Regions from separate parts of the Mesorhizobium sp. A556 genome, predicted to be linked through region 2. Evidence: riboswitches for the same ligand, from Rfam matches in the RefSeq annotation. Region 2 holds a riboswitch; the other holds the start of a gene.
What was found. Region 2 has a riboswitch for thiamine pyrophosphate ahead of thiB (thiamine ABC transporter substrate binding subunit). Riboswitches for the same ligand answer to the same signal wherever they lie in the genome.

Region 1: linked by a shared signal. The riboswitch ahead of ACX3P0_RS24805 (YkoF family thiamine/hydroxymethylpyrimidine-binding protein) and the one ahead of thiB (thiamine ABC transporter substrate binding subunit) in region 2 are both predicted to bind thiamine pyrophosphate.

What each region holds. Positions count from the first base shown of each region.
Region 1 covers NZ_JBTMXA010000034.1:988-10,621, reverse strand. Annotated here, with positions in the region: gene ACX3P0_RS24815 (type 2 periplasmic-binding domain-containing protein) at 1-260, shown strand, start outside; partial or broken gene scpB (SMC-Scp complex subunit ScpB) at 372-847, opposite strand; TPP riboswitch at 1,351-1,464, shown strand; gene ACX3P0_RS24805 (YkoF family thiamine/hydroxymethylpyrimidine-binding protein) at 1,457-2,065, shown strand; gene ACX3P0_RS24800 (ABC transporter permease) at 2,100-2,900, shown strand; gene ACX3P0_RS24795 (ABC transporter ATP-binding protein) at 2,897-3,637, shown strand; gene ACX3P0_RS24790 (ABC transporter substrate-binding protein) at 3,634-4,644, shown strand; gene repA (plasmid partitioning protein RepA) at 4,911-6,113, shown strand; gene repB (plasmid partitioning protein RepB) at 6,113-7,144, shown strand; gene repC (plasmid replication protein RepC) at 7,300-8,505, shown strand; gene panC (pantoate--beta-alanine ligase) at 8,568-9,431, opposite strand; gene panB (3-methyl-2-oxobutanoate hydroxymethyltransferase) at 9,428-9,634, opposite strand, start outside.
Region 2 covers NZ_JBTMXA010000003.1:334,258-353,556, forward strand. Annotated here, with positions in the region: gene ACX3P0_RS10120 (ABC-F family ATP-binding cassette domain-containing protein) at 1-982, opposite strand, end outside; gene ACX3P0_RS10125 (thiamine diphosphokinase) at 985-1,629, opposite strand; TPP riboswitch at 1,731-1,845, shown strand; gene thiB (thiamine ABC transporter substrate binding subunit) at 1,888-2,883, shown strand; gene thiP (thiamine/thiamine pyrophosphate ABC transporter permease) at 2,922-4,544, shown strand; gene thiQ (thiamine ABC transporter ATP-binding protein) at 4,541-5,314, shown strand; gene ACX3P0_RS10145 (M48 family metalloprotease) at 5,602-7,005, shown strand; gene ACX3P0_RS10150 (RNA polymerase factor sigma-32) at 7,020-7,877, opposite strand; gene ACX3P0_RS10155 (amino acid ABC transporter substrate-binding protein) at 8,211-8,984, shown strand; gene ACX3P0_RS10160 (amino acid ABC transporter permease) at 9,124-9,804, shown strand; gene ACX3P0_RS10165 (amino acid ABC transporter ATP-binding protein) at 9,801-10,559, shown strand; gene ACX3P0_RS10170 (TetR/AcrR family transcriptional regulator) at 10,522-11,181, opposite strand; gene ACX3P0_RS10175 (oxidoreductase) at 11,313-13,349, shown strand; gene ACX3P0_RS10180 (TIGR02302 family protein) at 13,396-15,981, opposite strand; gene ACX3P0_RS10185 (hypothetical protein) at 16,405-16,542, shown strand; gene ACX3P0_RS10190 (DUF2794 domain-containing protein) at 16,590-16,970, shown strand; gene ACX3P0_RS10195 (glutamine amidotransferase) at 16,967-17,680, opposite strand; gene ACX3P0_RS10200 (tellurite resistance TerB family protein) at 17,813-18,295, opposite strand; gene ACX3P0_RS10205 (heme biosynthesis HemY N-terminal domain-containing protein) at 18,347-19,299, opposite strand, start outside.

The DNA.
Region 1 (9,634 bases), on a different contig from region 2:
TCATGAACAGCCGCTCGCGTCTGTCTTCCCATTCGGCTCCGATTGTTGCTGCGCTCGCACAAGCGACCGGTTCTATCGCTATCGTCGACCCCTTCACAGCGGACTTTCTCGCACTTTCAAGCCGGAATGTGTGCAAGCCAATCCATCAAGAAATAAACTACGAGGTTGCCCTGGTAGGCCGAAGAGATCCGTCACTTCCGGCAAGGTTTCTAGCAGAGACGCTGGAAACAGTGATTAGGAATTGGCCCGCTCCAATATAGCTCATTAGGGGGGTACCGTAACGTTAACGCAGCATCAATCAAAATGTGGAATCTGGTGGCATGGTCGTAAATTGCAGCCGTCGCTGAAGGCGCAACGCGGCAGCGACCCACTCAAGACAGCTGCTCCTCAACGATATCGGTCTCTGCCTCTTCGCTGTCGCCCTCCCCTCGCCCAAGCCCCGACGGAATGTCGCCGGCCAGCAGTTTTTCCTTCGAGAGCAGGCCGGCATCTTCCAGGGCCTCGAAATCCGGCAGGTCACGCAGCGTGTCGAGCGAGAAGTGGGAGAGAAAGGTTTTTGTGGTGACATAGGTATAGGGCGCGCCGGGCGTCGGGCTGCGCGGCCCCGAGGCGATGAAGGTCTGGCCGCGCAGGGTACCGATCGTGTCGCGCGAAACTCCTAGCCAAAGAAGGATGAGAGTTCTCCGCGGGTGATCGGCTGGAAGTAAGCGATGCACATCAGCACCATCACTTCCGACTGCGTCAGGTCGCCTGCCCGCTGCTTTCCCCCGACGGCCGTGCCAATTGCACCGCAAATGGCGTCGGCATAGGCCGCTGGCGGTAAAGCCCTGATCCCCGCCCCGTTTGCCCCCTGCCCCTTGATTTTCAAGGCGTTCGGCCTGCTCCGCCTTGCGCAGCCATGGTGGCACCGGCGTCGTAGGCGGCGGTGTTGACCCCGCTTCAAGAGCTGAAATAAGCATGCCACGATGTGGCCTCGGTCGCAGAATCATGGACGACACCATAGATCGATCGTGCGCTTATTGCTATTCCTGCTGTCGTGATCCGCACCGCCTGTCGTGCGGAATAAAAGACTGATAATGTTGCCTTAACGATGACTTAAGCTGGTAGAATCATTGGATGAGTTATATCGGAATATCGACCCCGGTGGAACGCCTCATCCTGCCGGCGATGGTGATAATGACTTCGTCACGACACCAAATCTCGCTTGAGATCGACTGCTTCCTGGCCCAGCAGCGGATCGTCTCATAACCTAGGTAGCACCTTGACGCGGATCAGCATCGCGGGTGTGAGCGTCCTTGCCTACTTCGCACAGGAACGGCTTGCCATTTCCTCCCCGACCTGATTGATTGCGTGCATCCACAGGGGTGCTCCGTATTGCCGGGGCTGAGACGCGGGCGCCATGCCCTCAGACCCTAGAAGCTGATCTGGGTAATACCAGCGGAGCGAGGCGGGGCTGATGTTTTCTGGCGCACAAATTTCCCTTTATCCCATGACCGACGATTTCGTCGGCGTCATCATGAGCGTGCTAAGTGCGCTCGGTCCCTATCGAGACCGGCTGCGTATCGAGACCGACGATATCTCGACGCTGCTGGTCGGCCCGCCCGAAGTGCTGTTTCCAGCCATGCGCGATCTCTATGTCGCCGCCGCCAACACGGGCGCGCATTGCGTGCTTTCCGCCGCCATTTCGCGCGGCTGTCCCGGCGAACCCGACGATGAAATCTGCGCCTCGCCGCGACTTGGCGGCCCGCGCGAGCCGTTGGAGACGCGCAAGGCCGCATCCCTTGAAGCCGTCGCTGATGCCCTCATCACCGGCACGCCGGCCGCCGCTCAGTTCTCGCTCTATGTGATGGGCACCGGCGATCACATGGGCGAGATTTATGGCTGCATCGATTTCGTGAAGCGTTCGGGCGTGTTCGGCCGCTCCAAGAATTTCTGCACCCGGCTGGACGGCGATTCCGGCGCGGTGTTTGCCGTGCTCGAAGCGGCGTTCTGCCGGTTCGGCCCGCCGGCAGGGCATGTCACCATCGACCTGACGGTATCCGCGAACAGCCCGACGCCGCGCTGACGCGCGTCGCCTTTCGCATCCTCAAGGTAGTACCATGTCCCGTTTGTCCTCTTGCGCGCGTGCGCTTGCTTCCTGTTTCGGCAGGATCGGCCCTGCCCTGATTTCGGTCGGCACGCTGTTTCTCGCCTGGGAGCTTTACGCACGATTTTCGGGCATCTCGCCCACCACCCTGCCCTCGCCGTCGCGCGTGCTGGCGCAGGCGATGCGGCATCGGCAGGCGCTGTTCGACAACACGCTGCCCACCATCCGCGCCACCCTGTTTGGCTTTGCCTGTTCGCTGATGGCGGCCTTCGTGTTTTCGACGCTGATCGATTTCTTCAGGCCACTGCGGCGCGCGCTGTTTCCGGTCTTCATCATCAGCCAGACGCTGCCGCTGGTCGCCATCGCGCCGCTGGTCGTGCTGTGGTTCGGCTTCGGCCTCGCGCCCAAGATCATGCTGGTGGCGCTCGTTACTTTCTTCCCCATGCTGGTGGCGCTGGCTCAAGGGTATGAGGCGACCGACGCCGACATCCAGTCCCTGCTCGCCTCGATGGGCGCATCGCGGTTCAAGATTTTCCGGCTGGCTCGGCTGCCCTCGGCGTTGGCCTATTTCTTCGCCGGCCTGCGCATCTCGATCACCTATGCCGTGGTCGGCGCGATCTTCGCGGAATATGCCGGGGCCGCCAAAGGGCTCGGCATCTACATCCTCAACGCCAAGAACAATTTTCGCCCCGATCTGGTGCTCGCCGCCGTGCTGGTCAGCGCCTCGCTGACGCTGGTGCTGTTCGGCCTGACGCTGCTGGTCCAGCGCCTTGTCATGCCCTGGGAGCGGCTCGGCGAAAGGCGAAAGCCATGAAGCTGGAAGTGCGCCAACTGGCCAAACGGTTCGACGGGCTCGACGTGCTGGACGATATTTCGCTTCATGTCCAGGCGGGCGAATTCGTCTCGATCCTCGGTCCGTCGGGCGCGGGAAAATCCACGATCTTCAAGCTACTGACCGGCGGCATCGATGCGGATAGCGGCGACATCCGCTTCGACGGCGCGCTTCTAGAGAGGGGCAAAAAGCCCTTCGCCTTCATGCCGCAGCACGATGCGCTGATGCCGTGGCGGCGCATCATCGACAACACGACGCTTGGCCTCGAAGTGCGGGGGTTTTCCCGCAAGGCCGCGCGCGAATGCGTAGCACCGCTGTTCGCCGAATTCGGCCTCAACGGCTTCGAACGGCATTATCCCGCCCAACTCTCCGGCGGCATGCGCCAGCGCGCTGCCCTTCTGCGCACCGTGGTGCAGCAGCGCGACATGCTGCTACTGGACGAACCCTTTGGCGCGCTCGACGCGCTGACCCGCGCCGCCATGCAGCACTGGCTGATGGAGATGTGGCAGCGCCACCGCTGGACTGCCCTGCTCATCACCCATGATGTGCGCGAGGCGGTTTTTCTCTCCGACCGCATCTATGTGCTGAGCGCCCGGCCCGCGCGCGTCGTCAGCGAGATCACCGTCGCCCTGCCCCGCCCGCGTCTCGACCTGACCTCGCCAGAAGCCAGCGCCATCGAATCCCGCCTCCTGCAAATCCTGCTCAACCCAAGGACGTGACCATGCTTGACCGCCGCCAGTTTCTCGCCACTACCGCAATCCTCTTCGCCGCACGACCGGCCTTTTCCCAGTCGCGACCCGTTTCCATCGCGCTCGACTGGACGCCGAACACCAACCACATCGGCCTGTTCGTGGCGCAGGCGAAGGGCTTTTATGCCGAAGCCGGCCTCAACGTCAGCATCCTGCCCTACAGCGATACCGCCGCCGGCACGCTGGTGGCCAACCATGTCGCCGATTTCGGCGTTCTGAGTTCGCTGGCGCTTTTCACGCAGCGCACCACCGGTGCCGACCTCGTCGCTACCTATGCGATCAGCCAGGCCGAAACCGGCCGCATCGTCTTCAAGGCCGGCCGCACTGATATCCAGCGTCCCAAAGACCTCGACGGCAAGATCTATGGCGGCTTCGGCAGCGACTGGGAAAAGGCGCTCATTGGCAGCATCATCCGCAACGACGGCGGCACGGATACCTTCAAGACGGTAACGCTCGGCACCTCCGCCTATGAGGCGCTTGCCAATGGCGCGGTGGATTTCACCCTCGAAGTCTACACCTGGGAGGGCGTGAAGGCCGAACTCGATGGCAAGCCACAACGCTCGTTCCGTTACGCCGATTTCGGCGTGCCGGACCAGCACCCCAACTTCATCGGCTCAAGCCGGTCCTATCTCGACAAGAACCAGCAGACGGCCACCGATTTCATCACTGCGACCAGGCGCGGCTACGCCTACGCTGTCGATCACCCCGACGAAGCGGCCGACATGCTGGTTGCCGCCAACAGCGACGCGTTGACCGACCGTGCGCTGGTGAGCGCGTCGTTGCAGGCGCTGATCGATGGGCATTATCTCACAAGCGCGAACGGCGTCATCGGCACCATCGATCCGGCCAAGATGGAAGGGATGGGCAGTTACCTGTTCGATGGCGGTATCCTGCGTGATGGCAACGGCGATGTGGTGAAGGGGCGCCTTGATTATTCGCGCTACTACACCAATGAATACCAGGGCGAGCGGCCCTGACCCTACCCAACGGGGCGGCGATGCCGGCACAGATCAGTGCAGAATGGGGTTTCCTTTGCCGAAACGGCATTGTTGCCACCCAGCGAGCCGGCGGCATGTAGTCACCAGCGGCCAAGGCGATAGGCGTTGAGAGTTGACCGCGGTCAACTCTCGGCTTCCCGTTAACCTATCGTTAACATTAAATTTCTTGCCGGATCGAGGGAATCAGAGCTACATGCGGTTAGTGAGCTAGATGGGCGTTCAAAACGCATGTGCGGAAAATACCGATGAATGCCAAAGCCAGCCTCAAAGAGGAGATCGCTGAAGTTGATCTGCTGATCACACAGCAGGCGAACGAGTTGTCCGCGATGCTGAACGAGCATCGCTTGGCGATGTTCCCGCCGAATGCCCAAAAAACGCTCCGGCCATTCCAGCTTGCGGAGGCGGCGCAGTATCTTGGCGTCACCAGCGGCTACCTGAAGAACCTGTCTCTCGAAGGCAAGGGGCCGGAGCCGATGGTAACACCGTCCGGCCGTCGTTCCTATACGGCTGAACAACTGCTGGATATGCGTAGCTACCTCGACAAGAACAGCCGGGCGGCGGCAAAATACGTTCCTCATCGCCGAGACGGCGACCATCTGCAAATTATTGCCGTTGTCAATTTCAAGGGCGGCTCCGCAAAGACGACGACGGCGGCTCATCTTGCGCAACATCTGGCGCTTACGGGACACCGCGTTCTCGCCATTGATCTAGATCCGCAGGCATCGCTATCGGCCCTGCATGGCTTCCAGCCTGAGATTGATCACAACGAATCCCTCTATGAAGCGCTACGCTACGACGACGAGAGAAAACCGCTTTCGGCACTCGTGAAGAAGACCAATTTTCCAGGCCTCGATATCGTTCCCGCAAATTTGGAGTTGCAGGAATTTGAATACGACACGCCCCTCGCCCTTTCGAGGAAAGACGGCTCCATGGGGCAGATTTTCTTCGGACGCCTGGATGAGGCGGTGGCCGATGTCGCGGACGACTACGACATCGTCATCATAGATTGCCCGCCGCAACTCGGCTACTTGACGCTGACGGCGCTTTCTTCGTCAACGGGGATTTTGATTACCGTTCACCCGCAGATGCTCGACGTCATGTCGATGTGCCAGTTTCTTTTGATGATGGGTGAAATCATGGGGACCCTGAAGAAGGCGGGGGCCAATATGCGGCTCGACTGGCTTCGCTACCTGGTGACCCGTTACGAGCCTACGGACGGTCCGCAGAGCCAGATGGTTGCTTTCATGCGTTCGCTGTTCCGGCAACATGTGCTCGTCAACGAGATGCTCAAGAGTACCGCCATTTCCGATGCGGGGATCACCAAGCAGTCGCTGTACGAGGTCGAGCGCGCGCAATTCACCCGGTCTACTTATGACCGTGCGATGGAAGCCCTGAATCGGGTGAATTCTGAGATCGCGGATCTTATTCACGGGGCATGGGGGCGCTGATGGCCAGAAAAAATCTGCTCACCACGTTTACAGAGGGAAGGTTGACTACAGTCAACCCGCCTCCCCAAAGCGACGCGTTGCCACCTGCCATGGAAAGAACCCGCAGCCGGGGCGCTTTCGGGGCGATGACCCGGTCCATCGACGAACTTGCCGAGAAGGCGCAGGCCGCAAAGGATATCGAGTCCCGGCTTCTTGCGGGTGAAACCGTTATCGATCTCGACCCAGACGGCATCGATATTTCGTTCATTTCCGACCGTATGGACGACGATAAGGAAGCGTTCGAGGAACTGGTGGAAGCCATACGCCAGCGGGGCCAGGATTCCCCGATCCTGGTGCGGCCTCATCCCGGATCCGTCGGTCGCTACATGATCGTTTTCGGGCATCGGCGCGTACGAGCAGCCAAGGCGCTTGGAAGACAGGTGAGGGCGGTCGTCAAGGAATTGGACGACAAGGATCATGTGATTGCCCAGGGACAAGAGAATTCCGCCAGAGCTGATCTCTCTTTCATCGAGAAGGCTGTCTTCGCCTCCAACTTGGAGCGCGGAGGCTACGATCGCGATGTCATCATGTCGGCGTTGTCCGTGGACAAGACTGTAGTCTCCAAAATGATTTCCGTAACCAAGGACATTCCGGCTGAGATCATTGCGGCTGTTGGAGCCGCCAAGAACAGTGGCCGAGACCGCTGGTACGATCTTGCCAAGAAGATCAGGGTGCATGGCGGGTCGCTCGCGGACATGATCTCTTCACACGAATTCAAGACCGCGAGCAGCGACGACAGGCTGGAGATGCTGTCTCGTCATCTGACCGGAAGGACGGCAAGCAAGGCTACGGTATCTCCTGGCCAAGCGGAACCCAGGTCCTGGGCTCCTGCCGACAAGTCGGTCAGCGTTTCAATCAAATCCACGGCAAAGAAGGCTACGGTTACGCTTGAAGATGCGAACGGGCCACGCTTCGCGGAATACATCACCGGACGGCTGGATGAGCTTTACGAGGGCTTTCTGACGTCCGCCAAACAACAAAACGGAGACTAGAAGCCGCAAAAGAAAAAGGCCCCCGAACGGCGAACCGTGGAAGCCTCTCTCGTATTCCTGCAAGAGCGAGAATCGCATTTCCACGAATCAGTGTCAAGCGATGAACGTCGATTCGGCGAGCGGATTTTTTTTGCCTGATTGAAGGCGAAGGAAGAATGGAAACGGATATCGCAACGACTCCCTTTGGGAGCCGAGGGATGACGCTTGCTTATTTGCAGGCGCAAAAGGATTCTCGGGAAATTCCCGAAGGCAAGGCCGTCGACAAGTGGCAGCTCTACCGGGATATCTGCGAGGGCAAGTCGCTTGTCGGTGTTGGCGACCGGTCACTGGCGATCCTGGCGGCCTTGTTATCGTTTTATCCCGACAACGAATTGTCGGAAGAAAACGGCCTGATCGTGTTTCCGTCGAACAAGCAACTGTCGCTCAGGGCACATGGCATGGCGGAGGCCACGCTTCGGCGGCATCTGGCGGCCTTGCTGGATTGCGGCCTTATTACCCGTCGCGACAGTCCGAACGGCAAACGCTACGCCCGCAAGGGCGTGAGCGGCGGCCTGGAGGATGCCTTTGGCTTCTCGCTGGCGCCGCTTCTTGTTCGCTCCGAAGAGTTCCAGATGGCGGCCGAGCGCATTCGCGCGGAGAACAGAGCCCTCAAGTTGATGCGCGAACGAATCACGCTGCACAGACGCGATATCTCCAAACTCATCGAGGTGGCTGTAGAGGAAGGTGCTTCTGGCGACTGGGGAGGCCTGTGGAGGCAATACCGAGCGATCGTGGAGGCAATCCCGCGCCGTGCAGTCTTGCACGAACTGACGGCTATCGTTGCTGACCTTGCCGTCCTGCGCGATGAAGTGGGCATCATGTTGGAAAATTTCATAAAAACCACGAATGTAGGCGCCAATGAGTCTCATAATGAGCGGCAGCAATCTGATTCAAATACCAATGCCCCTTATGAATTTGAACCGGCTTTAGAAAAAAGCAGGGAAGCGGGTGAGCTAGAGCGACGCACGCAGGAGCCGCCGAAAGGCTATCCACTGGGACTAGTGCTAAAGGCCTGCCCGGAAATTGTCGATTACGCAGTCGACGGGATCGACAATTGGCGTGATTTGATGGCCACGGCGGCGCAGGTGCGCGGCTATCTCGGGGTTTCGCCGTCGGCCTATGAGGATGCCTGCCATACAATGGGGGCGGAAACCGCTGCCATTGTGATCGCCTGCATCCTGCAGCGAGCCCAGCACATCCATTCGGCGGGTGGATATCTTCGGGCGCTGACCGAGAAGGCGAGGGCGGGTGAGTTTTCCGTTGGGCCGATGATGATGGCTGCGTTGAAGGCGAGTGGGGCGACAACGAGGATGGTGGGGTAGGGCGCGATGACTTTTTCGGCAAGCGGGTTGTGTTTCGACACGTCTGGGAGCCAAGCCGCTTGCTACATTTGTCCGGCGCTTGCCGGAACAACGACATTATCGATCAGTCGGGTTTCGCCAAGCCAAGCGGCAGTCAGCAGGCGGGAGGGTAGATCTGCCCGAACAAGCGGCGCAAGATCAGTTTCCGAGCGCAATTCGAGATATTCAGCCTCGCGAAATCCGGCGGCCATGATCGATTTCTTGGCGGCTTGCAGAACAGGCGCGGCCTCGACACCTGTTGAGAGTTTTTTCGCGGCGGCGGTCAGAATTGACGCCAGTTTTGGAGCGATTGCCCGCTCCTCGCCTGAAAGGCGGACATTGCGGGAAGAAAGCGCCAGGCCATCGGGCTCACGAACGGTTGGACAGCCAATGATTTCTATCGGTATGTCGAGGTCGCGTGCCATGCGGCGCACGACCTGAAGTTGCTGAAAATCCTTTTCGCCGAACAAGGCGATGTCTGCACCGGTCTGAAGAAACAGCTTTGCTACAACGGTGGCTACCCCGTCGAAATGTCCAGGACGTCCTGAGCCACAAAGCCCCTCACTGACGCCGCTTACCGAGACGGTGGTGGAGAAGGCCGCCGGATAAATTTCCTCGGAGTGCGGTGCATAGAGCAGATGCGCCCCCAGCGGGCCTAGCTTGGCGGCGTCTTCATGTTCGGTGCGGGGATAGGCGGCAAGATCGGCCGCGTTGTTGAACTGTTTTGGATTGACGAACAGCGTGACGATGACCCGATCCGCCTTCGCCAAGGCGGTGCGAACAAGGCTGAGATGACCCTCATGCAGCGCACCCATCGTTGGAACAACGCCGATAGTGGCCTTTTCCCCGCGCCAATCGGCGACGATGGACCGAAGATCGGCACGCGTACGAACGATCGGGACGCTCATATGTCGGATTTCTTTGTCGCGGAGAGCTTTGTGATGCCGAATATATGTTCATCCGTGGGGAATAGTCGCTCGCGAACCTCCGCAGCATAGGCGGCAATCGCAGTTTCAACGTCTTGGCCGAGCTCCGCATAGCGCTTGACGAATTTGGGACGGAAATCGGTAAACATGCCAAGCATGTCGTCAACCACGAGGATCTGCCCGTC
Region 2 (19,299 bases):
GCATCTTCAAAAGCGTCGTCTTGCCGGCCCCGTTCGGCCCGACCAGGCCGACGCGGTCGCCGCGCTGGATGCGCGTCGAAAAGCCGTCGACCACGGTCAGATCTCCAAAGCTCTTGCCGATATTCCTGGCTTCGATCACCAACTTGCCGGATTCGGTGGCGTCGCTGGCCGTCATGGTGGCTGAACCCTCGGCCCCGCGATGACCGCGAAACTGCTGGCGCATGGTCTGCAATTCGCCGAGCCGGCGCATGTTGCGCTTGCGCCGCGCGGTCACGCCATAGCGCAGCCAGTGTTCCTCGCGCACGATCTGGCGGCCGAGCTTGTGCTGGTCGCGCTCTTCCTCTTCCAGCACCTGGTCGCGCCAGGCCTCGAAATGACCGAACCCCTTGTCCAGCCGCCGCGTCTGGCCGCGATCGAGCCACACCGTTGCGCGCGACACGCGCTCCAGAAAGCGGCGGTCGTGCGAAATGACGATCAGCGCCGACGAGGTGCGAACCAGTTCCTCCTCCAGCCATTCGATAACCTGAAGGTCGAGATGGTTGGTCGGCTCGTCGAGCAGCATGATATCCGGCTCTGGCGCCATGACGCGAGCAAGGGCCGCGCGCCGCGCTTCACCGCCCGAAAGATCGGCCGGGCGCTCTTCACCCGTAAGCCCCAGATGCTCCATCAGATAGGTGGCGCGATGCGGATCGTCGGCCGGCCCGAGACCCGCCTCGACATAGGCGCGCACGCTGTCGAACCCATCCATGTCCGGCACTTGCGGCAGATAGCGGATGGTTGCCGAAGGCTGGCGGAAGACTTCGCCGTCCTGCGGTTCGATCAGGCCGGCGGCGATCTTAAGCAGCGTCGATTTGCCGGAGCCGTTGCGGCCGACCAGCGCGATCTTGTCGCCGGCGGAGGCCATCAGTTCGGTGCCGTCGAGCAGCGGCGTGCCGCCGAAAGTCAGTTTTATTCCGTCGAGATTGAGCAGCGGAGGGGCCATTTTCAGCTTCCTGCCAGCGGATAGGGATGAACCAGCAGCATGGCGCGGCCGCTGCCGAGCGTGATGCGCAGCCGGCCCCTGACTTCGTTGGATATCGTCAGCGACGAACCGAAGGCGACCTCGACATTGTTCAGCGGCCATTTCGCGCCCTCGACGGTGAGCCCGGAAAGGTCGGAAAAGCCGAGAACCGAAAACAGCGTGCCGGTGGCGTAGTCGAATTCGTGCGTACCGTGCGGCAGCGGAATGCCTTCCTGCGCGCCGCTGGTCAGCAGGATCCCGGTTCCGCTTTCGGCAAGTTGCACCGCCAGCGCCAGATGCAGGAAGGCGTGATCGGCGCGCGCGCCGCCGAAAGCGCCGGCAAGGACCAGCGAGGTTGCGCCGCGTTCAAGGGCTGCCGCGATCGCCAGTTCGCCATCGGTCTTGTCTTTTTCCGGCGGAAAGGTCTGCCGCAGCGTCGAGGCGAGATGATCTGGCAAATTGGGCGGCACGGAATCGAAATCGCCGACCCACAGTTCCGGCGTCAGGCCGAGCGTGACGGCATGGCCTATGCCGGCATCGGCGGCGATGATGCGGGTGTCCGCGATCTGACGTTCAAGCAAAGGCGTGCGCACGAGATCGCCGCCAAGCAGGATGGTGAATTGGCTCATGGCCGACGCCTCTATCAGCCCGGCATCGGAAACGGAAGCCGCGCTTGCATCACCGCGACAAACTTCGCTTGCCTCCCACCCGATCCCACCCTATGTCTCAGGGTGCTCTAACGGGGTGCCGGACGCGTTTTTCGTGGACCGGCTGAGAGGCAATCCTGCCAACCCGCTGAACCTGATCCGGTTTGTACCGGCGGAGGGATTAGTGCTTCGGTAGCCCGACGCCTCAATTCCTTTCAACACTTGGCAAAGGAGGCGCCGATGCGCATTTTTTCTCTACTCATTATTCCAGCCCTGGCGCTGCTCGTTTCTCCCGCTTCGGCGGCGGAAAAACTCACCGTTTATACCTATGAAAGTTTTACCGCCGAATGGGGCCCCGGCCCGCAGGTGAAGAAGGCGTTCGAGGCGGAATGCGGCTGCGAGGTCGACTTCGTCTCGGTCGCCGACGGCGTGGCGCTGCTCAACCGTGTCAAGCTGGAAGGCGCTTCGACCAAGGCCGATGTGGTGCTCGGCCTCGACACCAACCTGACCGCCGAGGCCAAGGCGACGGGGCTGTTCGCCCCACATGGCGCGGTATCCGACGTGACCGTTCCGGGCGGCTGGAGCGACGCTATTTTCGTGCCCTATGATTACGGTTATTTCGCCGTCGTCTACGATACCGAAAAGCTGAAGAACCCGCCGAAGAGCATGAAGGAACTGGTCGAGGGCGACCCGTCGCAAAAAATCGCCATTCAGGATCCGCGCACCTCGACACCGGGCCTCGGCCTGCTTTTGTGGGTGCGCTCGGTCTATGGCGACAAGGCACCGGAAGCCTGGGCCAAGCTCAAGGATCGCGTTCTGACGGTGACGCCGGGCTGGAGCGAGGCCTACGGCCTGTTTACCAAGGGCGAAGCGCCCATGGTGCTGTCCTACACGACGTCGCCCGCCTATCACATGATCGCGGAGAAGACCGACCGCTACCAGGCGGCATCCTTTGCCGAAGGCCACTATCTCCAGATCGAGGTCGCGGGCGTCACCACCACCGGCGCGAAAAATCCGCTGTCGCAGAAGTTCATGGCGTTCATGACCGGCCCGAAATTCCAGGACGCCATCCCCGAAACCAACTGGATGTTCCCGGCCGGCAAGATGGACAAGCCGCTCGATCCGGCTTTCGACAAATTGGTGAAGCCGGCCAAGACGCTGCTGTTTTCGCCGGAGGAAGTCGCCGCTAACCGCAAGGCATGGGTGAGCGAGTGGCTTGATGTGATGAGTAAGTAAAATTGACGACGCTGTCTGATCAGAGGGATTGCTAGGCCATGCGCGTTGGCCATCCCGCCGATCCTCGCATCGCCACCGGCCTTGCCGCACTTGGCTTCGTCACCATCCTGATCGGCGGCGCCTTCGCGGGCCTCGCCGTCGAGGGCGCGCAAAACACTTCCGGGGCGGTCGCCGCCTTCGATCCCTATCTGTTCCGCATCGTTCGCTTCACGCTTTGGCAGGCTACGCTATCGACGCTTTTGTCGGTGCTGCCGGCGCTGTTCGTGGCGCGCGCCTTGTCGCGGCATCCGCGCTTTTTCGGCCGCAGCGTCATCCTGCATTTGTTCGCCGTGCCATTGGCGCTGCCTTCCATCGTTGTCGTGCTGGGTGTTCTGGCGCTCTATGGCCGCGCCGGCTATCTCGCCGGCATTCTCTCGACCGTCGGCGGTGAAAGCTGGCCCGGCATCTACGGCATTTCCGGCATTCTCGTCGCCCATGTCTTCTTCAACCTGCCGCTTTGCGTGCGGCTGTTCCTGGAAGTGTTGCAGACAGTGCCGGCCGACCAGTGGCGGCTGGCCAGCCAACTTGGCATGGGGCCGCGTTCCGCCTTCCGGCTGATCGAATGGCCGGCACTACGGCAGGCCGTGCCGGGCGTTGCCGGTCTCGTCTTCATGCTGTGCGTCACCTCCTTCACCATCGTTTTGATGATGGGCGGCGGGCCTCGCGCGACCACGCTGGAAGTCGCCATCTACCAGGCGCTGCGCTTCGATTTCGACCCCGCCCGCGCCGTGGCGCTGACCGCCTTGCAGGTTGCGCTTACCTTTGCCGTGGTGCTGGCGCTGGCGCGCCTTGGCGCCAACACCACCGGCGACGCCAATCTGCCGGTCGCGCCGCGCCGGTTCTCAACGCCGGGCAGGACCGAGACGGCGCTCAATTCCACGCTCATTCTTGTGGCGCTGCTGTTCGTCGCCGGGCCGATGCTTGCAACGGTTGTAGCCGGCCTTCAGGCCGACCTTGGCCGGCTCGCCGGCGAAGACGCTGTGCGGCAGGCGACGCTGACCAGCATCGTGCTGGCCGTCCTGTCGGCACTGCTTTGCGTGCTGCTTTCGCTTTCGCTGGTGACGGCACGCCGGGCGCTGGCGCTGCGCCGCAAGGGCAACGCGAAGAAATCGCTGCTGGAACATTTGACCGACACAGGCGCAAGCTTCGTGCTGGTGGTGCCGCCCATCGTCATCGGCGCGGGCTGGTTCCTGCTGCTTCGCCATTTCGCCGATGTCTTCGCCATCGCGCCCATCATGGTCGTGACCGTCAATGCGGTGATGGCGATGCCCTTCGCCGTTCGCGCCGTGCGCCCGGCCTATGATGCGGCCAGCGAGCGCCACGAGAAACTGTGCGCGCTGCTCGGCATTTCGGGCTGGAACCGGCTGAGGCTGATCGACTGGCCTTCGCTTCGCCGCCCGTTTGCCACGGCCTTCGCCTTCGCCATGGCGCTGTCGCTCGGCGATCTCGGCGTCATCGCCCTGTTCGGCAGCGATGCCGTGCAGACGCTGCCCTATCTTCTGCTGGGCCGCATGGGCAGCTACCGCACGCAGGATGCCGCCGGACTGGCGCTGTTGCTGGGGCTTGTCTGCCTTGCGCTGATGTTTGCCGCCACCCGCATGGGAAAGGAAAAGCCGTCATGAACGCCGGTGCGGAAAAAGGGGGAGCTGCTGTGCGTCTCGATCGGGTCTCTTTCAGCTATGGCGAGGCCCCGCTTTTCTTCGATGTCGCGTTCGCGCCGGCAACCGTCACCGCCATCATGGGGCCGAGCGGTTCGGGAAAATCGACGCTGCTCAATCTGGTTGCTGGCTTCGAGACGCCGCAAACCGGCCGCGTGCTGATCGCAGGCCGGGATATCACGGCGGACCCGCCGGCGGCGCGACCCGTTTCGATGGTGTTTCAGGAGAACAACCTTTTTGCGCATCTGAGCGTCGAGCAGAATGTCGGGCTGGGCCGTTCTCCGGCCTTGAGACTGGGCGATGCCGACCGCGCGGCTGTGACCGATGCGCTTGCGCAAACCGGACTTGCCGGCAAGGAAAAGCGCCTGCCGCATGAATTGTCCGGCGGCGAGCGCCAGCGGGCGGCGCTTGCCCGCGTGCTGGTGCGCGAGCGGCCGGTGCTGCTGCTCGACGAGCCTTTCGCCTCGCTTGGGCCGGCGCTCCGCGAAGACATGCTCGATCTTGTTTCCAATCTGCAGGAGGCGCGCGCCATGACGATCCTGTTCGTCACGCACCAGCCGCAGGATGCACGCCGCATGGCCAAGGCCATCGTATTCGTGGAGGATGGCAAGGTCGCGGCAACCGGGTCCGTGGGCGATTTTTTCAACGGCGCTGGACCTGAAGCGTTCAGGCGCTATATCGGAACTGAAACCGGTGACGGCGTATCACGCGATGTTGCCCGAAAGCAGACATAATTTACGGCCAAGACCGCTGCATGGGCGACGGGGAATCCTTGCCATGCAGGGTTGAGTATGGCTAGGTCCGGCTACTCGGCCGATTCTTTTGGTGCCGGATTTTTGTGGCTTGGCCGTTCGTATTCCGGGATGCGAAGGACCGGTTTCGGAAGATTGTTATGCTCGAACCGTTCCCTGGAACCCGAAAGGAAGCCACCCTGCCTGTCGGCGTTCACCGCACTTGCCTGCGTTCCCTGACGCGAACCATCGCGCTGGGCAGCCTCGCTATTGCGCTCGCAGCGTGCCAGATGGTCACGCCGGATATCCAGGAATCGGGATTCCAGCCATCAAACAAGCCGGTCACGGTCGACAACGTCACCGCCAACAACAAGCTCGCGGCACTCGCCAAGGCGCAACACCCGCGCATTCTTGCAACCTATGGCGGTGAATATTCCGACCCGAAGCTGGAGCGGATGGTGGCCAAGGTGGTCGGCAGCCTCACCACGGTATCGGCCAACCCGACCCAGACCTACCGCATCACCATCCTGAACTCGCCCAACGTCAACGCCTTCGCGCTGCCGGGCGGCTATCTCTACATCACGCGCGGGCTTCTGGCATTGGCCAACGATTCGGCGGAACTCGCCGCCGTGATCGCGCATGAAATGGGGCACGTCACCGCCAACCACGGTCTGCAACGGCAGCAAAAGGAAGCCGAGGAAGTGCTGGCGACCAAGGTCGTGTCCGACGTGCTCGGCGACAGCCCGACCGCCAAGGCGGCGCTGATCCGCGGCAAGCTCAGAATGGCACAGTTTTCGCGCAACCAGGAGTTGGAGGCGGACGCCATCGGCATCAAGTCGGTGGGCGAAGCCGGCTATGACCCCTATGCCGCCGGCCGTTTCCTGCAGTCGATGTCGGCCTATACCGATTTCCGTTCGATCAGCGGCGCAACCGATGCCAGCCTCGACTTCCTGGCGACCCACCCCAACACGCCGCAGCGCATCGAATTGGCGCAGCGCCACGCGCGCGAATTCGGCCCGCCCGGCGTCGGCACCGTGGACCGGAATTCCTTTCTGGCCGGCATAGACGGCCTGCTCTACGGCGATACGCCCGAGGAAGGCTATGTGCGCGGCAACACCTTCATGCATCCGCGCCTCGGCGTTTCGTTCTCGGTGCCGGACGGCTTTTCCATCGACAATTCGGCAGCGGCGGTGACGGCCACCGGACCGGGCGACATGGCGGTGCGCTTCGACGGCGTAGCCATCGACAAGAGCCGCTCTCTGCTCGATTACGTCCGCAGCGGCTGGGTTGCCGGCCTCGACAATGCCAGCGTTCGCGAGGAAACCATCGACGGCAACGAGGCGGCAGTCGCCAAGGCCAGCGCCGATGGCTGGCAGTTCGATATCGCCGTCATCCGCGCCAACGGGCAGGTCTATCGGTTGCTGACCGCCGCACCCAAGGCCAGCACCTCGCTCGATGCCGTGGCGCGTACGGTCAGCGGCAGTTTCCGCGTACTGAACGCCGCCGAAAAGGCCGCGCTGAAGCCGCTGCACATCCGTGTCGTCACCGTAAAGCCGGGCCAGACGATCGGTACGCTGTCGGCCATGATGGTCGGTGTCGACCGCAAGCTGGACCTGTTCCTGGTGCTGAACGCCATGTCTCCCGGCGCCAGCGTCTCGGCCGGCGACAAGGTGAAAATCGTTACCGATAGATAGGGGCCGGATGCCGTTCAGGCGGCCAGGAATTCGGGGTTCTGCTTTACCAGCGCGGTTTTAAGCTTTTCCATCGCGCGCACCTCGATCTGGCGCACGCGTTCCTTGGAGATGCCCAGTTGCGCGCCCAGCGCCTCCAGGGTCGCGCCCTCGTCGCTCAGCCGGCGCTCCTCGATGATCCGAAGTTCACGCCCGTTAAGCCCCTGAAGGGCCTCCCGCAACCACAGCGCGCGCCGCTCGACATCGATCGCATCGCCTGCGATCTCATCGGGCAGCGGGTAATCGGAAACCAGGAAATCCATCCGTTCCGCCGCACCGGCCTCGTCGGCAAGCGGCGCGTTAAGCGAACTGTCCGGCGCCGAAAGCCGGGAATCCATCATCGCCACATCCGCTTCGGAAACGCCGAGCGCGTCGGACACCTGCCGGTAGAGCGCATCGTTCGTCAGCGGGCCGTCGCCGGTGGCGAGACGGGCGCGCAAGCGTCGAAGGTTGAAGAACAACGCTTTTTGCGCCGAACTGGTGCCGCCGCGAACGATGGACCAGTTGCGCAATATGTAGTCCTGCATCGAGGCCCGTATCCACCACGTCGCATAGGTGGAAAAGCGGACCTCCCGATCCGGGTCGAAACGGGCGGCGGCTTCCAGCAGGCCGACATGGCCCTCCTGGATCAGGTCGCCGGCAGGCAGGCCGAAATGCCGGAATTTCGACGCCATCGAAATGACGAGGCGCATATGGGCCACAGTCATGCAATGCAGCGCATTCTGATCGTTGTCCTGCTTCCAGCGCAGCGCCAGCAGATGTTCCTCCTCGCGCTCGAGATAGGGAGCTTTCATGGCCCTGCGAATGAAGGTGCGACCGGCAGTATCTTCCATAATTGCGCGCTCCCATATCAGACCCGGCTGCACTCAAATGCCGGCGCTCGGACGGGGTAAATGCTTGAAATGTTCGTGCATCGCCCTAGGCTGAAAATAACGTGCCGGGCCGGAAAATGGTTCCGTCGGTCAGGCGGCAATAGCGATCGCGCTTCCACCGCTGGAAGCACACCATCGTCTTTCCGGGATACTCGGTATGAAATACCCCATATGGTCCATCATTAGAAAATCATTCCTTATTTTGCCAAGGCCACTCTGTCAGATTGCGCCTCATTCAAACACCGGCGAACGGTCGGCAAACATCGGCGAAACGGCCGGAAAGCAGGGTACCCCACCATGAAATGGCTCAATTCACTCATCATCGCCGGCGCCGTGCAGGCGCTGGCGCTGACCGCCTCCTTCGCCGGCGCCAACCTCGACCAGATCAAGGCCGACGGCGTCATCAAGATCGGCACGGAAGGCACCTACGCGCCTTTCACCTACCATGACACCGACAACAAGCTGGTCGGCTTCGACGTCGAGATCGGCGAGGCGATCGCCGCCAAGCTGGGCGTCAAGCCCGAATTCCTCGAAGGCAAGTGGGACGGCCTGATCGCCGGCCTTGACGGCAGCCGCTATGACGCGGTTATCAACCAGGTCGGCATCACGCCGGAGCGCGAGGCGAAATATGCGTTCTCCGACCCCTATATCGCCTCCAAGGCGGTGCTGATCGTCAAGGGCGACAACACCGACATCAAGTCCTTCGCCGATCTCAAGGGCAAGAAGTCGGCGCAGTCGCTGACCTCGAACTTCGGCAAGCTGGCGCAGGAGAACGGCGCGGAACTGGTCGGCACGGAAGGCTTCGATCAGTCGATCCAGCTCCTTCTGACCGGCCGCGCCGACGCCACCATCAACGACAGCCTGTCCTTCCTCGACTTCAAGAAGCACAAGCCGGACGCCAATGTGAAGATCGCCGCGCAGGAAGAAAACGCCGACCATTCCGGCGTCATCGTTCGCAAGGGCGACCCGGAACTGGTCGAGGCGATCAACAAGGCGCTGGCCGACATCAAGGCCGACGGCACCTACCAGAAAATCGCCGACAAATATTTCGGCCAGGACGTTTCGAAGTAAGAACCGGACGGCTCCCAATCCGGTTTTTATGCGGCGAGTTGTCTTTGACGGCTCGCCGCTTTTCGTACGATATGAAGCACTGGGCTGTGCCAGTGGCGGTATCCGCCCCTAGCCGTGACCCCGCAAGGAGATGTTTCCCGTGCCCCATTGGCTGCAATTGATGCTGGATTCGCTCGGCCCCCTGTTGTGGGCCGCAGCCGTCTTCACCGCGCCGCTGACGCTTTTGTCCTTCGCCTTCGGGCTGACTGTCGGGCTGGTGGTGGCGCTGATCCGGCTGTTCGGGCCAAAGCCGCTGGTCGCGCTGGTGCGTTTCTATGTCTGGATCTTTCGCGGCACGCCGCTTCTGGTGCAGTTGTTCCTGATCTTCTACGGTCTGCCTTCGGCCGGCATCCTGCTCGACAACTTTACGGCCGCGCTGATCGGCTTCACCCTCAATGTCGGCGCCTACACATCCGAGATCATCCGCGCCGCCATCGGCTCCGTGGCGAAAGGCCAATGGGAGGCGGCCTATTCGATCGGCATGAGCTGGAGCCAGGCGATGCGCCGCACCATTCTGCCGCAAGCGATGCGCGTGGCGGTGCCGCCGCTCTCCAACACCTTCATTTCACTGGTCAAGGACACGTCGCTTGCCGCAGCCATCACGGTGCCCGAGATGTTCCAGGCAGCCCAGCGCATCGTCGCAACCACCTACGAGCCGCTGATCCTCTATGTCGAGGCGGCGATCCTCTATCTGGCCATGAGTTCGGTGCTGTCGGCCCTGCAGACGCGGCTCGAGGTGCGCCTCAACCGCTATGGCGGCTTCCTGGAGGCACGGGCATGATCGGCCTTACCGACATCGAAAAGCATTTTGGCGAAAACCATGTGCTGAAGGGCGTCAGCGTCACCATCACGGAGGGCAGCGTCACGGCCCTTGTCGGCCCCTCGGGCGGCGGCAAGAGCACGCTGCTGCGCTGCATCAACCTGCTGGAGATCCCGACCTCCGGCAGCGTGCGCATCGGCGACGACAAGCTGGTGTTCAAGCCGGGAGAACGGCTCGCCACGAAGGACATCCAGCGGCTTCGCCGCCAGACCGGCATGGTGTTCCAGAACTTTCAGTTGTTTCCGCACCGCACCGCCATCGAGAACGTCATGGAAAGCCTGACGACTGTGTTGAAATGGCCGGCCGAGCGCGCCAAAATGCGAGCAATGGAACTGCTCGAGAAAGTCGGCATGGCGCACAAGGCCGACGCATGGCCGGCGACCCTGTCGGGGGGCCAGCAGCAGCGCGTGGCGATTGCACGGGCGCTGGCGCCTTCCCCAAAAGTGCTTTTGTGCGACGAGCCGACCTCGGCGCTCGATCCCGAACTGGCGCAGGAAGTTGTCGATGTGCTGGGTACATTGGCCAACGAAGGCACGACGATGGTGATGGCGACGCACGATCTTCGCCTCGCCTCGAAAATCGCGCGCGAAGTGGTTTTCCTCGACGCCGGTGTCGTCGTCGAAACCGGGCCGTCGGCCGAGTTGTTCGGCAATCCGCAACGTGAGCGCACCAAGCGCTTTATCGCGACCCTGCGGCAGGAAGCGGAAGCGAAATAGCGGGAAAGCCGTATCGCGCGTGAAAACGCTCGATCTCGCGCGGTTTCGGCGCCTGCCCGGTGAAGATTTCGACATATTCGGGGATGCGCCGCATGCGCGTTGCAAGGTCTTCATCGACCTTCATCGAGATATAGCCGATCTGGACAAGATAGATGGTGCGCGCCCGCACGTCGGCCTGCGAAGGGTCGCAGCCGAAGCGCACGAACATCGACGTCAGCGCCACGATCCGCGCGGTATCCGCCTCGGCGACATGAGCCGCGACATCGGCGGACTGCAGCGCCCAACTGCGGATGGCGAATTCGAACTGTGAATCGAAAAGAGCGCCGTCGAGCCAGCAATCGAAGACGTTGAGCATGGCTTCGGCAATGCTCTCGGCATAGGCCTGCGACTGCCGCACGATGCCGCCCGTATTCGTGGTGCGCCAGCGTTCGACCAGCGCCGCCAGCAGCGCATCCCTGTCCTTGAAGAACCAGTAGAAGCTGGTGCGCGAAAGCTTGAGTTTCTGCGCAAGCGGAAGGATGCGCACCGCATCGACGCCAGCATCGATCAGCGCGTCATAGGCCGTTTCCAGCCAGGTCTCTGCGGAGCCTCTCCAGCCCGTATCGGTCGCCCTTTGATCCATCGGGCGAACCTAGCAGGCACGCCTTGCAGTCGCAACGAAAATGTACAGCGTGGTCTATTCAACGTACACTTAAGTGCGTATAATATACACCGTTGTACATTTCACTTCGCCGCGTCGATCAGGAGCCATGCATGTTGAACGATCCCCTTCTGCAACCCTACCAGTTGAAGCACCTGACGCTGCGCAACCGGCTCATGCTGACCTCGCATGAACCGGCCTATCCGGAAGACGGCATGCCGAAGGAGCGTTACCGGGCCTATCATGTTGAACGGGCCAAGGGCGGTGTCGCGCTGACCATGACGGCCGGTTCGGCTGCGGTGTCGCGCGACAGCCCGCCCGTGTTCAACAACGTTCTCGTCTACAAGGACGAGGTGGTGCCGTGGCTGAAGGCGCTGACCGACGAATGTCACGACCATGGCGCGGCGGTGATGATCCAGCTGACCCATCTCGGCCGGCGCACGCGCTGGGACAAGGGTTATTGGCTGCCGGTCGTCTCGTCCTCGCACGAAAGGGAAGCGGCCCACCGTGCCTTTCCGAAGAAGCTCGAGGACTGGGACATCGAGCGCATCATCACCGACTATGCGGACGCTGCCGAACGCATGAAGGCAGCCGGTCTCGACGGCATCGAGCTACAGGCCTACGGCCATCTGATGGATCAGTTCTGGTCGCCGCTGACCAACGATCTCGACGAGCCTTATGGCGGTTCGCTCGACAACCGCCTGCGCTTCACCTTCGACGTGCTGCGCGCCATCCGCAAGCGGGTCGGGCCGGACTACATCGTCGGCATCCGCTACACCGCCGACGAGGTGCTGGAGGGCGGCGTCACCCGCAAGGACGGGTTTGAGATTTCAAAAAAGCTCAAGGAATGCGGCATGGTCGACTTCCTCAACGTCATCCGCGGCCATATCGATACCGACCCCGGCCTCACCGACGTCATTCCGGTGCAAGGCATGGCGAGTTCGCCGCATCTGGATTTCGCCGGCGAGATCCGCGCTGCGACGAACTTCCCGACCTTTCACGCCGCCAAGATCCAGGATGTGGCGACCGCGCGCCATGCCATCGCCTCGGGCAAGCTCGACATGGTCGGCATGACGCGCGCCCACATGACCGACCCGCATATCGTGCGCAAGATCGTCGAGGGGCGCGAGCACGATATCCGTCCCTGCGTCGGCGCAACCTATTGCCTCGACCGCATCTATCAGGGCGGAGCCGCCTATTGCATCCACAACCCGGCGACGGGCCGCGAGACGGAAATTCCGCACGACATCCCCAAGGCAGCGAAGAAGCGCAAAATCGTCATCGTCGGGGCCGGGCCGGCCGGTCTGGAGGCCGCACGCGTTGCCGCCGAGCGCGGCCATGAGGTGGTGGTGTTCGAGGCCGCGAGCCATGCCGGCGGCCAGGTCCGGCTGACCGCGCAAAGCAAGCGCCGGCGCGAAATGATCGGCATCGTCGATTGGCGTGTGGCGCAATGCACGGCCAAAGGCGTCACCATCCATTACAGCACATGGGCCGACGCCGATGCGGTGCTCGGCGAAAAGCCCGATGTCGTCATCATTGCCACCGGCGGCGTGCCGCATACGGAAATATTGAGCGCCGGCAACGATCTGGTGGTGTCGTCCTGGGACATCATTTCCGGCGACGTCAAGCCGGGCGGCAACGTGCTGGTGTTCGACGACGCCGGCGACCATAGCGGCCTGCAGGCGGCCGAGGTCATTGCGGCGAGCGGCGGCAAGGTCGAAATGATGACGCCGGACCGCTCCTTCGCGCCGGAAGTCATGGCGATGAACCTCGTTCCCTATATGCGTTCGCTGCAGAAGCTCGACACGACCTTCACCGTGACCTACCGGCTGGAAGCCGTGAAGCGGCAAGGCAACGGCCTCGTCGCCGTCATCGGCAGCGATTATGGCGGCGTTGCCAGGGAGCGGCATGTCGACCAGGTCGTCATCAACCACGGCACCATCCCGCTGGACGAGCTCTATTTCGAGCTGAAGCCGCAATCGAGCAATCTTGGCGTGCTGGACCACGGCGATTTCATCGAAGGCAAGCCACAGGCCAGTGCCGGCAACCCGCAAGGCGCGTTCCAGCTGTTCCGGATCGGCGATGCGGTCGCCTCGCGCAATACGCATGCGTCGATCTACGACGCCCTGCGGCTGGTGAAGGATTTGTAGGGAGGCCGAAGCAAGGCGGCCCAAGCCGCCTTAGCGGCCCGATACCCTATTTGAGTTCGAGCAGGCGTTCGAGATAGCTGCGCTCGATATCAGGCGACAGCGCATTGCCCAGCCGCTTGCGAATGGCGTCCAGAATCCGGCGAGCGCGCTGCACGTCGATCTCGTCCGGCACCTTGACCGAATCGCCGAAGTCCGGCCCCTGTGTGGCGCGCGGCCGGCCAAGCGGATCGCGATCGCCATCACGCTGGGCGCCGCCCTGGCTGTTGCCCTTGTCGCCCTGCATGGCCTGCATCTGCTTCATCATGCTCCTGGCGCCGTCGCGCAAGGCTTCCAGCGCCTTGCCCTGATGGCCAACCGCATTGTCGCCCTCGCCCTCCCCAAGCGCCTGTTCGGCGCTGTCCATCGACTTGCCGGCCTGGCCGAACCCTTCATTCGGCTCAAGCCCCATGCCCTCAAGGCCCTTCTTGAGTTTTTCGAGGTCGCCTTCCAGTTTGCCCTGGCCCTCCTGCAACTGCTTCAGGGCCTCGGCGAACTCTTCCGGCGTCATGGACTTGCCTTCTTGGGGCTTGCCATCCTGCGGTTTACCCTGTGCGCCGGGCTGGCCCTGATCGTCCAGTTCGCCGAACGGATTTTGTTCGCCCTGTTCGCGCTGCTGCTGGCCGCGCCGCGCCTGATCCATGCGGAACGTCTCGTTCATCATCTCCTGCTGGCGGCGCATGATCTCGCCGAGCTTGTCCATCTGCCGGCGCATCTCGCTGTCCTGCTGGCCCGGCTGCTGCTGACGCCCGGCCTGCAGATTGTTCATCATGTTTTCGAGCTGCGACAGCAATTCCTGCGCCTTGTCGCGATTGCCGGACTTCGCCAGGTTTTCGATCTGGTCCATCATCTTTTGCAGATCGCTCTGGCGAAGCTCCTTGGCCCCCTGCTGCGTCTGGGCCGATTTCTGGTTCTGCTGGCGCTGCGCGAATTCCTTGAGGAAATCGTTCATCGCCTCGCGCAATTCCTTCATCGCCTTGTCGATCTCTTCGTCGCTGGCTCCGTTCTTCAGCGCGTCCTGCAAGGCCTGCTGTGCCTGCCGAAGCCGCTTTTCCGCCGCCGACAAATCGCCTTCCTCGATGCCGAGCGCGATCTGCCACAGATAGCCGACCTCGTCGCGCAGCTGATCGTCGCTGACGGCCAGCTTCAGGCGCGTTCTGGCGCTGATGATCGCCAAATAATGCGTCATGTTGTCGAACGTGTCTTCCGGCCTGAGCGTGATCGCGTCCATCAGGTCGAGCACGCGCTGCTTGGCGTTGGCGTCGAGAGCCAGCAGGCGGCGCTGCTCGATCACCGCCAGCGCCAGCGGGTTGGTGAACGGCCTGGCCGGCATGACGAGCGTCTTGCTTTCGCTCATTGCCGTCTGCCCGGCATCGTCGGTCGCGACAAGCTTCAACGTGACCGGCGCGCCGGCCCAGACATGCTCCGTCAGATCCTTGATGGTTTTGGCGGCGTTCGCCTTGCCGCCGCGGCGCGGCAGCGCCAACGGCATTTCAGGCGGGCCGTAAAGCGGCCGGGCGTTGGGCGCAGGCGCGTCAGCGAGCGCGAAGACGGCCTTGGCCGAAGCCGCGCCATAATCGTCGTCGATCTGGTAGGCCAATTCGGTCGTGCCATTGGCGGCGTGCCTGGGTTCGCCAACGAAGCGGATTGCCGGTCGCGCATCGGGCGTGACCGAAAACGTCCAATGCGCGAGTTCATCCTCGGCCGCCTTCAGCGCCAGCCTGCCGTCGACAGTGAGCTTGCCGGCGAACTGCCTGGCCTTGGCTGGAGCCGCGCCCCCGGCCGCCATTTGTGCGGCAGGTGCCGGCGCTGCGGTCGGTTCGATGGCGCGGCTGTTGCCGCTGGCATCGACGAAGGCAAGCGTTTCTTCGCCGGACCCGCCGGTAACGCGCAGCGCAACCTCGCTGCCCGCCGGTACGGTGACGGCGGCGCCATCCTGCCCTGCGACCGCGGTAAGGAAGATCGGCGGCTTGCCGGTATAGGCCGGTGGGGTGACCCAGGCGTCGACACGAGGCGGGATCGCATCGTGCACTGCGCCTGCGCGAAACGCGTCTGCGGCCCGGCCGCCAAGCGGGCCGAAGGAAAATGCGAAGGCGACGACCACGGCCAACACCGCAATTGCACGCAGACCCCAGGGGTCGCGATCGGGAACCTGCGGTCGCGGAGCATCGGCGGTAACGCGCTCCAGCGTCGCGGCCATGCGCTTCTGGTGCTCGCGCCACAAGGCTTGCGCAAAGCCCCTTTCCGGGCCGCTCGGCCTGTCGGCCTGCGCCTGAAGCGGGCTGTGCAGCAGGGCGTTGGCGGCCTCGATGCGCCGGTCGATCTCATCGGCCTTCGGCAGCCGGAAAAAGCGGAGCGGGTAGAGCGCGGCAAGAGCGGTGATGCAGAACACGGCAAGAACGCCGAACCGCAAAATGTCCGGCATCCGCGCGAAAAGCCCGAACCAGGCGGTGCTGAGGAACAAGGCCATGACCACGAGAAGCGGCAACAGCAACGGCCAGCCGCGCTCGAAAACCATCGAGCATCGCGTAGCCAGCCTGCTAACGGCCAATCTGGCCGAAAGACCTCTGCTTTCAGTGGCGGGTCGGTCCGTCATCGGCCCCTTGTCGCTTTATTTGCGGCCGGCCCGAACAGCTCAGCCTCACAAGCTCTAAAGCACGTCGCAATCTTTCAGATTCGCTTGCCGAGCTTTAGGTCTTTGTTTTCTCGCATGTCATTACCCGAAACCGGTTCCCACTTTCGGGAGACAAGCTCTAGAATAGCAGCAAACACGGCAAAGGCGAGGCGCTGACGGTAACGCGGGTCCCGAATATGAAAAGGCCGACGCCAGCTTGCTGCTGACACCGGCCTGTATTCTGGAATCGTCGCACCTCGCCTTTTTAACAAAGGCTGAGGTTGGTTCGATCCGACTCAGGCCCGTGGGCGGGGGGCTTGGGGTTTACGAGCAAGTGCCGGACCGAACCGTCTCAGGCAACGCAGCCAAGATTGACGGACAATGGGGCGGCAGGGCGGGTAAAAAATGGCTAAAAAAAGGCGGGAAATCACCAATTCCGACAGGGCGTTCGTCAAACGTGACTGGACTACGGCGCAGTACCTGTCGTCCGCCGGTTTTGGCGCGGGCTTGCAATTGGCGGGCGAAAGCGCAACCTTAGGCTAGACAACAGATATGCAAGGCTGGGGCCGTTTAGCCGTGAAAGGGTTGGCATGACCGATGGTGGCTCGGAGGATGGGGACGCATCGGGAATATTGATACCGCTTCATGAGGCCCGCCGCCAACGGCTCGATCTTCCGGTCGCGTTCGAACGGCGGGAACTGGAACAGATATTGAGGCTGTACGGCCGCATGGTTGCCGCCAATGAGTGGCGCGACTATGCCATCGATCATCTGAGCGACCGCGCCATATTCTCCGTGTTTCGCCGCACCAGCGAGGTGCCGCTTTTCCAGATCGTGAAAGACCCCCGGCTGGCGCGAAAGCAGGGCGCTTTCAGTGTTGTCGCCGCCGGCGGGCGCATCCTCAAGCGCGGCCACGAATTGACCCGGGTGCTTGGCGTGTTCGATCGGACTTTGAAGCTGGTCGACGCCTAGCGCGGTTCCAGCGTTCCGAACACCGTCTGCAGGAACTCGCCGAGCCAGCGCCTGAGATGCATGTCCCAGATCAGCCGGCCGCCAAGATGGTCGCGGCCGGGTTGCGCGCCCGGAAGCTCGAAGCGGTGCGCACCGTGCACCACCCAGCGGTGCATCATCATTTGGGTCAGTTCGGCGTGGAACTGAACGCCCCAGGCATTTTCGCCATAGCGGAAAGCCTGGTTGGGATAGGTTCCGCAGGTGGCCAGAAGGGTCGCGCCGCGCGGCAGCGAAAAGCCCTCGCGGTGGAACTGATAGACTTGGCTCGGCCACCGCATCAGCTTTTCGCCCTCCTCGGTTGCCTGGAGCGGATACCAGCCGATCTCGACCAGCCCGTCGCCATGGCTTTCGACCTTGCCGCCGAGATGGTTGACCAGCATCTGAGCGCCCAGGCAAATGCCGAGAAAGGGGCGGTTCTCCTTCAGCGGGACGGCGAGCCAATCGGTTTCGCGGCGGACGAATTCGTCGCTGTCATTGGCGCTCATCGGACCGCCGAACATGACCGTTCCGGCATGATCGTCCAGCGTTTCAGGCAGGGCGTCGCCCAGCGGCGGACGCCGAATATCGAGATCGAAGCCCGCTTCCAGAAGCATGTGGCCGACGCGGCCCGGACTGGAGTTTTCCTGATGCAGAACGATGAGGATTTTTGGCCGGCATGGCTGTGATGGCATTCCTGGAAAATCCTGACTGTCCACACCGCCTAAAGCACGTCGCGATCTTTCAGATTCGCTTGCCGAGCTTTAGGTCTTGTTTTCTCGCATGTCTTTATCCCGAAACCGGTGCCCACTCTCGGGAGACATGCTTTAATCGTCGCTGGAGACGCCGCCGGCCTGGGGCCATTCCGCGGCTGCCTTTTGCCGGGCGGCGATGCGGTCCTGCCGCTCCACGCCCAGCAATTCGGCAACCCGCCACACGACATTGTCTTCCAGTTCGTGCAGTTCGCCGTCCGCATAGACGATACTCCACATCAACCCGACAAAAGCCTTGCGGCCGTCGGCGTCGAGATGGCGCTTCAGCACGCTGGTGAAGGCATAGAGATCGACCGCCTCGCCGTCCGCCTTTTCACCGGCCTTGGCCAGTGCGTCGAGTTCCGCGCCCGTCACGCCGTAGCTTTGCGACAGCACCGCCTTGAATTTGGCCCACTCGACGTCCTGTCGGGCGCCATCGGCGTCCATGACATGATAAAGCAGGGCCGAAGCCGCGACACGCGGATCGTCCGCCTGCGCGGCGCCCCGGCCGGCGCCGCCCGGTAATTCCTTGAGAAAGGACAGTACGCGCTCGAACATCAAACTCCTCCGATTCACCACACACTGACTTAGCGCGGAAGCGGATCACGATCAAAACAAACGAAAGCGACCGGACGATTTCGCATCCGGCTCCTCGTCCTCCGGCTCGATGCCTGGGTCGTCGGGAAGGCGCATCGGTTCGGCCGGCTCAATCGCCTCTTCATCGATCGGCACGGCGGCCAGTTCGGCAGCCGTAACCGGTGCGATGGAATCGCCTGCAGTTGCCGGTTCCTTCTCCACCGGAGCAGCCTTCGGCAGGAGTACCGGGCGATCGGCCTCAACCACAACCGGCGACGCTGTCGGCGCGGCAAGCACGGGAGCATCGATCTCCGGCCGGTCTTCGTCGCTTTCGATCAGTTGGCCAAGCCGTTCCATCGGCGCGCGCCATTCGAACGCGTCGAGCCTGCCCGTGACCGGCGATACCGGTGCCCAGCACTCGGAAGCGACGCCGTCGGCAACCCATTCCGGATCGCGCGGCGCCCGCACCGCCTTGGACAGAAGTTGCCTGACCTTACCCTGGTCGCCCGTATCGGCCTCCTCGATGTCGGCCAACAACAGGTAAGCCCCCTCGCGAGGGTCGATGCGGATCGCCGTCTCGGCCTCGCGGCGCGCTGTCGCAAAGTCCTGCGCGTCGAGCGCAGCGCGCGCTACCGCCATCGAGGATTCGGCATTGTTCCGCTTCAGTTCCTGCAGTTTGCGCGCCCGGTTCAAGCGGTCGAGAACCGCATCGCCGGGCCGGGCATGCGTATAGAGTTCAGCGATCTCGGGATGCGGCTCGGCCTTCCATGCCGCCTCGAGGATTTTTGCGCCTTTGCGCACATCGTTGTGCCGAAACAGCGCGCGGGCGGCAGCGACTGCGGCCGGTGCGAAGCCGGGGCGCAGGCGGTTGGCTTCAAGCGCCGCCGCCCTCGCCGCATCGGGGTCGCTGTCGAACAAGGCTTGCGCCTTGGCGGTAAGCAGCACGGCGCGGCGGTTATTGGCCGATTCCGGCTCGATCTGCCGTG